DNA from 3 places in the Streptomyces sp. NPDC002209 genome. Region 1 is predicted to be linked to each of the others. Evidence: riboswitches for the same ligand, from Rfam matches in the RefSeq annotation. Region 1 holds a riboswitch; each other region holds the start of a gene.
What was found. Region 1 has a riboswitch for cobalamin ahead of ACFYXK_RS15800 (CbtB-domain containing protein). Riboswitches for the same ligand answer to the same signal wherever they lie in the genome.
Positions count from the first base shown of each region.

Region 1 (3,251 bases):
GCCGCCGCCCCCATGAGGGCGGCGGCGAGGTGGATGGCCGGGTGGCCGTAGTCGCCGAACCAGAGGTGGCGGGCCAGGCCGCCGAGGGCGGCCAGGGCCGTGATGATGCCGACCTGGGCCAGGAGCGTGGCGGCGGTGAAAGGGGCCAGGAGCAGCAGAACGGTGTTGAGCCAGAACGGGACGGCGCCCGTCCAGCCGCGCCATTCCCAGATCGCCGTCTGCATGTACCACCGGCCCCCTCATCGTCAGCTCGCGGGCTGTACAGCCTCCTGGGGTGCGGCGGCCGGGACAAGGGCCCGTTCGGCAAGAAAACCGAAGACCAGGCCGAAAGTCGTCCACATCGCGACCTGGATGGCCACGGTCGCGAGGCGGAACTGCCAGATCAGGGCGGCCGGGAAGTCCGCCGGGACCTCGTTGATGCCGGGCAGGGCCGCGTAGGCGATGGCGACCACCGCGACGAAGCCGACCGAGGCGACGACCGAGGCGTTCCAGTTCCCGAGCTTGGGCGCCAGGCGCCGGCCCAGGATGAGCGCGCCCGCCGACAGCAGCACGCTCAACGCGATCATCAGGATGTAGAGGGTGGTCCTCCGGACGACGGTGTCGGGGTCCCCGACGGCCGGCGGGTTGGAGGGGTACTTGAGGAACGGCACCAGGTTGAAGGTGACGAACAGGCCGCCCGAGACCAGCAGGGCCGTGACCCGCGGGCCGAAGCGGCCGATCCGGCCCAGGGCGTAGCAGAACACGAGCGCGGCGATGCCGCCGAGCGCGATCCCGTACAGGAGCGTGCCGGTGCCGAGGCCTGCCGTGGCCTGGAGGGCCCGGCTGACCGGGGCCGCCTCCTCGGCGTGATCGTGGGCGGCGTGGCCCGCCTCCTCGATGGCGATCGCCGCGTCGACCTTGGACTCACCGAGGACGTACGCGACGAGGAACGCGGCCACGCCGGCGAGCAGACCCGCCAGCATGCCCCGGACCAGCAGGACGCGGGGGGAAATGGAGTTCATGGTTCGGTTCTTCCCTTGCTGGTGGAGATCAGTGGCAGGGGAAGCCGAGGAGGTGGCGACCGTCGTGCATCCACTCGTGGACGGTGTCGCCCTCGAAGAGCGCGGTGGCGCCCTGCTCGGCACCGACGAGGTAGAGCAGGACGAGCATCAGGACGCCGACGAACAGGGCCCAGGGGGCGAGCGCGGAGAGCGAGATCGGGGTGACGGCAGGGGCCGTCGTGGGCACGGCGGAGTGAGCCATGGCAGAACCTCCAGAGGGAACACGCGTCCCGGTCAGTGGTGCTAGCGACGACATGGCGGGTCTGACTTCTCCTCCCCCTCCGGGAGGATTCACAGTGGCGCGACCGTGCCGGATTTTCACCGGTACTTCCGTCATACCGTCGTCTTTTTTTGGTTGTCGTCCGAGACCGTACCGCGTTTACGCTCCCCTTATGAAGAGCGACGTAGTACGAGTTCAGTTCGTGAGACGTCCATTCGACGACGCCGCACGGCAGATGCGCTTCGGCCACGGCGACCCCTGCCCGGAGTACGCGGGCCTGCAGGGCCCCGACACGGGGCAGTGGGCCGGGCGGACCCTGGACGAGGTCGCCGCCGAGGATCCGGCCGCCGTCCGGAGGTGGCTGACGGACCCCGACTACGCACCGCCCGGCGGCGAGTCCGTCACCGCGCTGATCGCCCGCGTCGGCGCCGCGCTCGCGGCTCTGCCCGCGGGCACGCACCGCGCCGTGGTCGACCAGGCCGTCGTACGGGCGGCCGTCGTGTCCGCGCTGGAGCTGCCGGCCGCCGCGTTCTGGCGCCTCGACGTACGGCCGGACACGGTGACCAGCCTCACCGGCCGGCTCGGGCGGTGGAACCTCCAGCTCGGACAGCCGGCCGGGACGTAGCCGGAGCACGACGTGCCGCGGGCAGCACGACGGCCCGGACCCCGCGACGCGGTCCGGGCCGAGCGGTGACGAGGGGCGTCAGGCGACGATCCAGTCGCTCGTCGCGATCACCGGCTGCACGCCGTCGCGGTGCACGGTGCCCTCGATCAGGCCGTACATCCGGTCCGCCGCGAAGTAGACCTCGTTGTCGTTCTTGAGGCCGAAGGGCTCCAGGTCGACGAGGAAGTGGTGCTTGTTGGGGAGGTTCAGGCGTACCTCGTTGACCCGCGGGCAGTGGTCGAGCACCCGCTCGGCCATCTGGTTGAGGGTCTGCTGCAGCGAGTACGAGTAGGTCTCGGCGAACGCCTCCAGCATGTTCTTGCGGACCTTCTTGTACGACTGGTCCCAGTCGTACGCGGAGTCGTCCGCGGCCAGCGCCGAATGCGCCCAGCGCGCGGTGACCTTGGTCGCCAGGATGCGGTCGTACGCCTCCTTGAGCGTCGTGTACTTGTCCTTGATGTAGCCGTGGAACTCGGAGTTCGTCGAGTTCATCACCGTCAGGTCCTTCAGACCCGAGATGACCTGCAGACCGGTCGTCTCGCTGTACGTGATCTGCGCGGTGCGCACCTCCTGGCCCTTGCGGACGAAGGAGTGCTGCTCCTTGCGCGTCGGGACCGGGATCCGCTCCCAGGCGTACTCCTCGATCCGGATCTGCGCCTCGCGGATCGGCGACTGGGAGGAGACGAAGTGCTTCGCGAGCAGGATGCCGAAGGCCTCGGGGGAGGCGATGCCGTGCTCCTTGCCGAAGGCGTACACCGTGTTCTTCGTGGTGTCCGTCGGCAGGCAGTTGGCGTTGTCGCCGGTCAGGTGGACGTCGCGGAACTCGCCGCGGAGCGCGACCGAGACGTTGAGGTCGCGGATCTCGTGCCACGAACCGTCGCCGCCCTTGCGGGTGACCTTGACGATGCGGTTCTCGGCCTTGCCGTACTGGTTCTGCGCCAGGACGTGCTTGCTCATGGTGTCTTCCTTCGGTGCCTCGGGAACACGGAGTCCGGTGGTCTGGATCCCGTACGCCCGGCGTCCAGCGCCCGCCCCCGACCGCAGGACGTCCCGCTCCCCGCCGTTCGGCCCCGAAGGGGCCGCCCCGGGACTGACGTGCATCCCGGTCCGTAGGTGCTGCTTCGGATTGCAACATGTGCGCAGGGCGTTGTTACCCGTACAGATCATCCGAACACCGGCACCCACGGCTTGGGCGACCGCACAGCGCAGCAGGTCAGACAGTGTGCGTATCCGCGACCGACAGCGCCTCGTCGAGGATCGCGAGGCCCTTGGCCACGTCCTGCGGGCCGATGTTGCAGGGCGGGGCGACGTGGATGCGGTTGCCGGC
Region 1 is NZ_JBIARX010000006.1:421,928-425,178, forward strand. It holds gene ACFYXK_RS15790 (hypothetical protein) at 1-224, opposite strand, end outside; gene ACFYXK_RS15795 (CbtA family protein) at 246-1,001, opposite strand; gene ACFYXK_RS15800 (CbtB-domain containing protein) at 1,030-1,242, opposite strand; cobalamin riboswitch at 1,279-1,428, opposite strand; gene ACFYXK_RS15805 (histidine phosphatase family protein) at 1,463-1,885, shown strand; gene pucL (factor-independent urate hydroxylase) at 1,964-2,881, opposite strand; gene ACFYXK_RS15815 (aspartate aminotransferase family protein) at 3,138-3,251, opposite strand, start outside.

Region 2 (3,251 bases), on a different contig from region 1:
CGCGGAGGTCATGACCCGCCGCGCCTTCGAACGCGCCCGCACGGACTCGCGCGAGGCGGACCCCCGCGAGGGCTTCCGCTGCTGCTGAGCACGTACGTGAAGGGCCCCGCCGGACGCTTCCGGCGGGGCCCTCGTGCGTGTTCAGCGCACCCAGTCCTTCAGGGGCTCGGTCGGGAAAGAGAACCCGACGGGGTCTGGCAGCTCGACGTCCTTGCCGAAGGGGATGGTGCGTACCGTCTCGTACAGCTTCCCGTTGGGATCGCTGTGGACATGCACAAGGCAGTTGTCCCGGTCGATGAGGAGGTAGACGGGAATGCCGGTCGCCGCGTACGCGCCGGGCTTCGCCTTACGGTCGCGTGCGTCGGTGTCGGAGTCGTACGACGTAACCTCGACGACCATCAGGACAGGAGCCGGGTCGGCCCACTCCCCCTGCCCTTCGAATGCGCCATCCGGGGCAAGGGACGCATCCGGGCGTGCCCGACCCGAACGGTACTGCTCGACCTTCAGGCCGCGTTCCACGTGGAGCCAGACCTCGGGCCGGTGCTGCATACAGATGCGGGACAGCCACACGACGATTCGGTCGTGATCTCCGTCAGGCACCGCTTTGACCCCCAGCTTCCCGTCGATGAATTCCAACCGCAGCCCCTCCACCTCTCTGGCGCCTATGCGCGCAAGGGTCTCGAAGTCCTCGGTCAGCATCTGGGGCCTGTCGGTCATCACGGTCATGCCTCGCTCGCCTTCCTCGACGGTGCTGTCTCCGACGATAGCGCCGGGCACCGACAGCCGTCCGGCACACTCGGTGGCATGGACATCGTGATCAGGGAAGCGCTGGCGGCGGAGTACGGGACGCTCGGGGAGATCACCGCGCAGGCCTACCTCGGGGACGGGCTGCTCACCTTCGGCGAGGACGACCCGTACCTCGCGCGGCTGCGCGACGTGGCCGGGCGGGCGCGCGACGGGGTGATACTCGTCGCCGCCGCGAGCGACGGACGGCTCCTCGGCGGTGTGGCGTTCGCCGCTCCCGGGAGCCCGCTGTGCGACATCGCCGTGGCCGGCGAGGCCGAGTTCCGGATGCTGGCCGTCGCCCGGGAGGGCCGCGGCCGGGGCGCCGGGGAGGCGCTCGTACGGGCCTGCATGGAGCGGGCGAGGGCCATCGAGGGCGTACGGCGCCTCGTGCTGTCCACCACGGACGACATGGCCGGCGCCCACCGGATCTACGAACGGCTCGGCTTCGTCCGTACGCCCGAACGGGACTGGGAGCCCGTCCCCGGCCTCCCTCTGCTCACGTACGGTCTCGAACTGTAGCCACGCCGACACAACATCTAGGGGGTCGCACAGGAAGCGGCCCCCACATGTATGCTCATGCTCGCTGTCGTCGCAGGGGAATCCGGTGCGAATCCGGAACTGTCCCGCAACGGTATGAAGTACACCCATTGGTGTCACCGCAAGTCCGAGGACCTGCCGACAGTGCGCCCGGCTCGACCGAACCGGGTGCCGACACGTCCGGGCCTCGCGGTTGGGCCGGTGGACGCCGCGCGGTGCTGCCCCGTCATGCCCGCGCGCGCCCGCTCGCGCCCGCACCGCAGGTGTCCCGGAGCCGAGCGAGGGAGAGCTCCCCCCGTGACCATCGCGCCTTCCGCACCGCGCGCCGAGTCCGACCCGTCCGACACCGGAATCGAGACCGGGGGACCTGGGGCCGCACTGCTGCGTACCCTCACCGAGCTGACGGCCGACCTCCCCGACACCGACCCGGGCCGGGTCGCCGCCGCCGCGCTCCGCGGGCGCAGCGCCGCCGCCGACGAGGCCGAGCTGCGCGGCCTGGCCACGGAGGCCGCCGCCGGTCTCATCTCCGAGGACCCTGCGTACTCCCGGCTCGCCGCCCGGCTGCTGACGCTGGCCGTCGCCGAGGAAGCCGCGGGCCAGGGGGCCACCTCCTTCTCCGCCTCCGTCGCGGTCGGCCACCGCGAGGGCCTGATCGCGGACCGCACCGCCGAGTTCGTGGCGCTGCACGCGAGCCGCCTGGACGCACTGGTCGAGCACACGCTCGCCGAGGGCGCCGACGACCGCTTCGGCTTCTTCGGCCTGCGCACCCTGCACAGCCGCTACCTGCTGCGCCACCCGATCACCCGCCAGGTCGTCGAGACCCCGCAGCACTTCATGCTGCGCGTGGCCTGCGGCCTCGCCGAGAACGACAGCGTCCAGGCCGTCGAGGAAGTGGCCTCCCTCTACCGGCTGATGAGCCGCCTCGACTACCTGCCGTCCTCCCCCACGCTCTTCAACTCCGGCACCCGGCACCCGCAGATGTCCTCCTGCTACCTGCTGGACTCCCCGCTCGACGAGCTCGACTCGATCTACGACCGCTACCACCAGGTCGCGCGCCTGTCGAAGCACGCCGGCGGCATCGGCCTCTCGTACTCGCGCATCCGCGCCCGCGGTTCGCTGATCCGCGGTACGAACGGCCACTCCAACGGCATCGTGCCGTTCCTGAAGACCCTCGACGCCTCCGTCGCCGCCGTGAACCAGGGCGGCCGGCGCAAGGGCGCCGCCGCCGTCTACCTGGAGACCTGGCACGCGGACATCGAGGAGTTCCTGGAGCTCCGCGACAACACCGGCGAGGACCAGCGCCGTACGCACAACCTGAACCTGGCGCACTGGGTCCCGGACGAGTTCATGCGCCGCGTCAACGCGGACGCCGACTGGTCGCTGTTCTCCCCGGCCGACGTGCCCGAGCTGGTCGACCTGTGGGGCGACGAGTTCGACGCCGCGTACCGCAAGGCCGAGGCGGACGGCCTGGCCCGCAAGTCCATGCCCGCCCGCGACCTCTACGGCCGGATGATGCGCACCCTCGCGCAGACCGGCCAGGGCTGGATGACCTTCAAGGACGCCTCCAACCGCACGGCGAACCAGACCGCCGAACCGGGCCGGGTCGTGCACTCGTCGAACCTGTGCACCGAGATCCTCGAGGTCACCAACGACGGCGAGACCGCCGTCTGCAACCTCGGCTCGGTCAACCTGGGCGCGTTCGTCCTCACCGGGACGGGTGAGATGGACTGGGAGCGGCTGGACGAGACCGTCCGCACCGCCGTGACCTTCCTCGACCGCGTCGTGGACATCAACTTCTACCCGACCGAGCAGGCCGAGCGCTCCAACTCCCGCTGGCGCCCGGTCGGCCTGGGCGCGATGGGTCTGCAGGACGTCTTCTTCAAGCTGCGCCTGCCCTTCGACTCCGCAGAGGCGAAGGCCCTTTCCAC
Region 2 is NZ_JBIARX010000002.1:88,960-92,210, reverse strand. It holds gene ACFYXK_RS05300 (YbdD/YjiX family protein) at 1-88, shown strand, start outside; gene ACFYXK_RS05295 (Uma2 family endonuclease) at 142-726, opposite strand; gene ACFYXK_RS05290 (GNAT family N-acetyltransferase) at 805-1,305, shown strand; cobalamin riboswitch at 1,350-1,481, shown strand; gene ACFYXK_RS05285 (ribonucleoside-diphosphate reductase subunit alpha) at 1,621-3,251, shown strand, end outside.
Region 2: linked by a shared signal. The riboswitch ahead of ACFYXK_RS05285 (ribonucleoside-diphosphate reductase subunit alpha) and the one ahead of ACFYXK_RS15800 (CbtB-domain containing protein) in region 1 are both predicted to bind cobalamin.

Region 3 (3,251 bases), on a different contig from region 1:
GTCCAGATCTGGGCGCGGATGGCCGGCAGCTTCGCCGGGTCCATCGCGGAGATCTGCGCGTACTCGTCCAGGTGCTGCTCCAGGCGCGCGATGTCGCCGTACGACTCCGCACGCGCCATCGGCGGCACCAGGTGGTCGACCAGGGTGGCGTGCACGCGGCGCTTGGCCTGCGTGCCCTCGCCCGGGTCGTTCACCAGGAAGGGGTAGATCAGCGGCAGGTCGCCGAGCGCGGCGTCCGGCGCGCAGGCCGCCGACAGGCCGGCGTTCTTGCCCGGCAGCCACTCCAGGTTGCCGTGCTTGCCCAGGTGGATCATGGCGTCGGCGCCGAAGCCGCCGTCCTCGGCGCGGGCCTGGATCCACCGGTACGCGGCCAGGTAGTGGTGCGAGGGCGGCAGGTCCGGGTCGTGGTAGATCGCGATCGGGTTCTCGCCGAAACCGCGCGGCGGCTGGATCAGGATGAGGAGGTTGCCGCGGCGCAGGGCCGCGAGGACGATGTCGCCCTCCGGGTTGGCCGAGCGGTCCACGAACATGTTGCCCGGGGCCTCGCCCCAGTGCTCCTCGACGTCTTCGCGCAGCTCGGCGGGGAGCTCGGCGAACCACCGCTTGTAGTCGGCGGCCGGGATCCGGACGGGGTTGCGGGCCAGCTGCTCCTCGGTCAGCCAGTCCTGGTCGTGGCCGCCGGCCTCGATCAGGGCGCGGATCAGCTCGTCGCCGTCGCCGGAGACCAGGCCCGGGATCTCCTCGACGGGGCCGAAGTCGTAGCCGCCCGCGATGAGGGTGCGCAGCAGCTCCACGGCGCTGGCCGGGGTGTCGAGGCCGACCGCGTTGCCGATGCGGGAGTGCTTGGTGGGGTACGCGGACAGGACGAGCGCGATCTTCTTGTCGCGGCGCTCGATGTGCCGCAGCCGGGCGTGCCGGACGGCGATGCCGGCGACGCGGGCGGCGCGCTCGGGGTCGGCCACGTACGCGGGCAGCCCGTCCTCGTCGAGCTCCTTGAAGGAGAACGGGACGGTGATCAGACGGCCGTCGAACTCGGGCACGGCGACCTGCGTCGCGGCGTCGAGCGGGGACAGGCCCTCGTCGTTGTCCTCCCAGGCGCTGCGCGAGCCGGTCAGGCACAGGGCCTGCAGGATCGGGACGCCGAGCGCGGCCAGCGCGCCCGCGTCCCACGACTCGTCGTCGCCGCCCGCCGAGGCGGTGGCGGGCTTGGTGCCGCCGGCCGCGAGGACGGTGGTGACGACCGCGTCCGCCGACTCCAGCGCGGCGATCAGGTCCGGCTCCGGGGTGCGCAGGGAGGACACGTAGAGGGGGAGCGCCCGGGCGCCCTGGGCCTCGATGGCATCGCACAGGGCGTGCACGAAGGCGGTGTTGCCGCTCATCTGGTGGGCGCGGTAGTACAGCACGGCGATCCGCGGACCCTCGCCGGCCCCGGGCGTGCGCTCCAGCGGGCCCCAGGTCGGCGCGGCGGCCGGCGGCTCGAAGCCGTGGCCGGTGAGCAGCACGGTGTCGGAGAGGAACCGGGCCAGCTGGTCCAGGTTGGCGGGGCCGCCGTGGGCGAGGTAGCCGTGCGCCTCGGCCGCGATGCCGATCGGGACCGTGGAGGCCTCCATCAGCTGGGCGTCCGGGGCCTGTTCGCCGGTCAGGACCACCACCGGGCGGGTCTGGGCCGGCGCCAGGAGCAGGTCGAGCCCGTCCTGCCAGGCGCGCAGGCCGCCGAGGAGGCGTACGACGACCAGGTCGACGCCGTCGAGCAGCCCGGGCAGATCGTCGAGGGGAAGGCGGGACGGGTTCGCGAACCGGTACGGCACGGGGCCGTCCGCGGTGTTCGCTGCGCGGGCGCTGAGCAGATCGGTGTCGGACGTCGACAGCAGCAGGATCATGCGGCGGCAGGCCTTCCTCGGGGTTTCCGCGCCCCGGGCAGTGAGGACAGCGGGAGTTCCTGACTCACCCGGCGGATGGCTCTGCAGGGTTCACAGTGGCGGGACCGCGCCGGATTCGCACCGGGCTTCCTCCCGGCGGGCCATGGGGCTCCGCCGCTGGTCATCTTAGGTGGCGATCTCCCTGACCGGGAGTGGGGGTGGCCCGCGCCGGGAGGTTCGCCCGACAGGCCCGCCCGCGCCCCCCGACCCCCCGCGCGCCCCCGCTCCGCGGAGGGGGTGGGTGGCGACGGCCACAGGTCGGGGCGGGGGAATCGTGGGTATGCTCGCCGCCATGCCGCCCCAGCCCCCTTCCGCCGCACCACGGGACGAACCCGTCATACGCGACCGCGGTGACGCATGCCCCGGTGCGCTGCGGCTGCATGCCGCGGACGACGGCTTCCTGGCCCGGGTCCGGGTGCCCGGCGGGATGCTCGGCGCGGACGCGGCCCTGCTGCTGGCCGATGCCGCGGACCGGCTCGGCGACGGGCACATCGACCTCACCTCCCGCGGCAACGCGCAACTGCGCGGACTCGGGGCGAGTTGCGGCGGCGCGCTGCAGTCCGTGCTCGTCCGCGCCGGCCTGCTGCCCGCGCCCACCCACGAGCGGGTCCGCAACATCGTCGCCTCGCCGCTGACCGGCCTCGACCGGCGCGGTCTGCCCGATGTGGCCCCCTGGGTCGCGGAGCTGGACCGGCTGCTGTGCGCCGAGCCGGCCGCGGCCGCCCTCTCCGGGCGTTTCCTGTTCGCACTCGACGACGGCCGCGGCGACGCGCGCTCGCTGGCCGCGGACGTGACCGTGCTGGCACGGGGCGCCGACCGGGCACTGCTGCTGCTGGGCGGCACACCGGCCGAGCGCACCGCCGACGCCCCGGGCGCCGGGACCCCGGACACCGACGCCCCGGACACCGGATCCGACCCCGCGGGGCAGCGCCCCGCACGGGCGGTGCTCGTCGCCTCGGCCGACGCGCCGCGGGCCGCGCTGACCGCCGCCCTGTATTTCCTGGACGCGGCGCGCGCAGCCGGCACCCGGGCCTGGCGGATCGCCGAGCTGCCCGCCGAACACGCCCTGGACGCAGCCGGGTTGACGGACCGGCTGGCGGCCGTCGGCATCGCCGCCGAGGCCGGGGCGCTGCCCGCACCGGCCTCGGCCGACGCCGCGTCCCCGTACGGCCCGCACGGGCGGGCTCCCGAGCCGGGGACCGTCACCGGACCCGACGGGACCGTCGCGCTCAGCGTCCTCGCCCCGCTGGGCCGCCTGACCACCGCGCAGTGGCGCCTGCTGGCCGGCCTCACGGGCCGTATCCGCCTGACCCCCTGGCGCGGCATCGTCGT
Region 3 is NZ_JBIARX010000017.1:90,311-93,561, reverse strand. It holds gene cobN (cobaltochelatase subunit CobN) at 1-1,880, opposite strand, end outside; cobalamin riboswitch at 1,913-2,054, opposite strand; gene cobG (precorrin-3B synthase) at 2,212-3,251, shown strand, end outside.
Region 3: linked by a shared signal. The riboswitch ahead of cobN (cobaltochelatase subunit CobN) and the one ahead of ACFYXK_RS15800 (CbtB-domain containing protein) in region 1 are both predicted to bind cobalamin.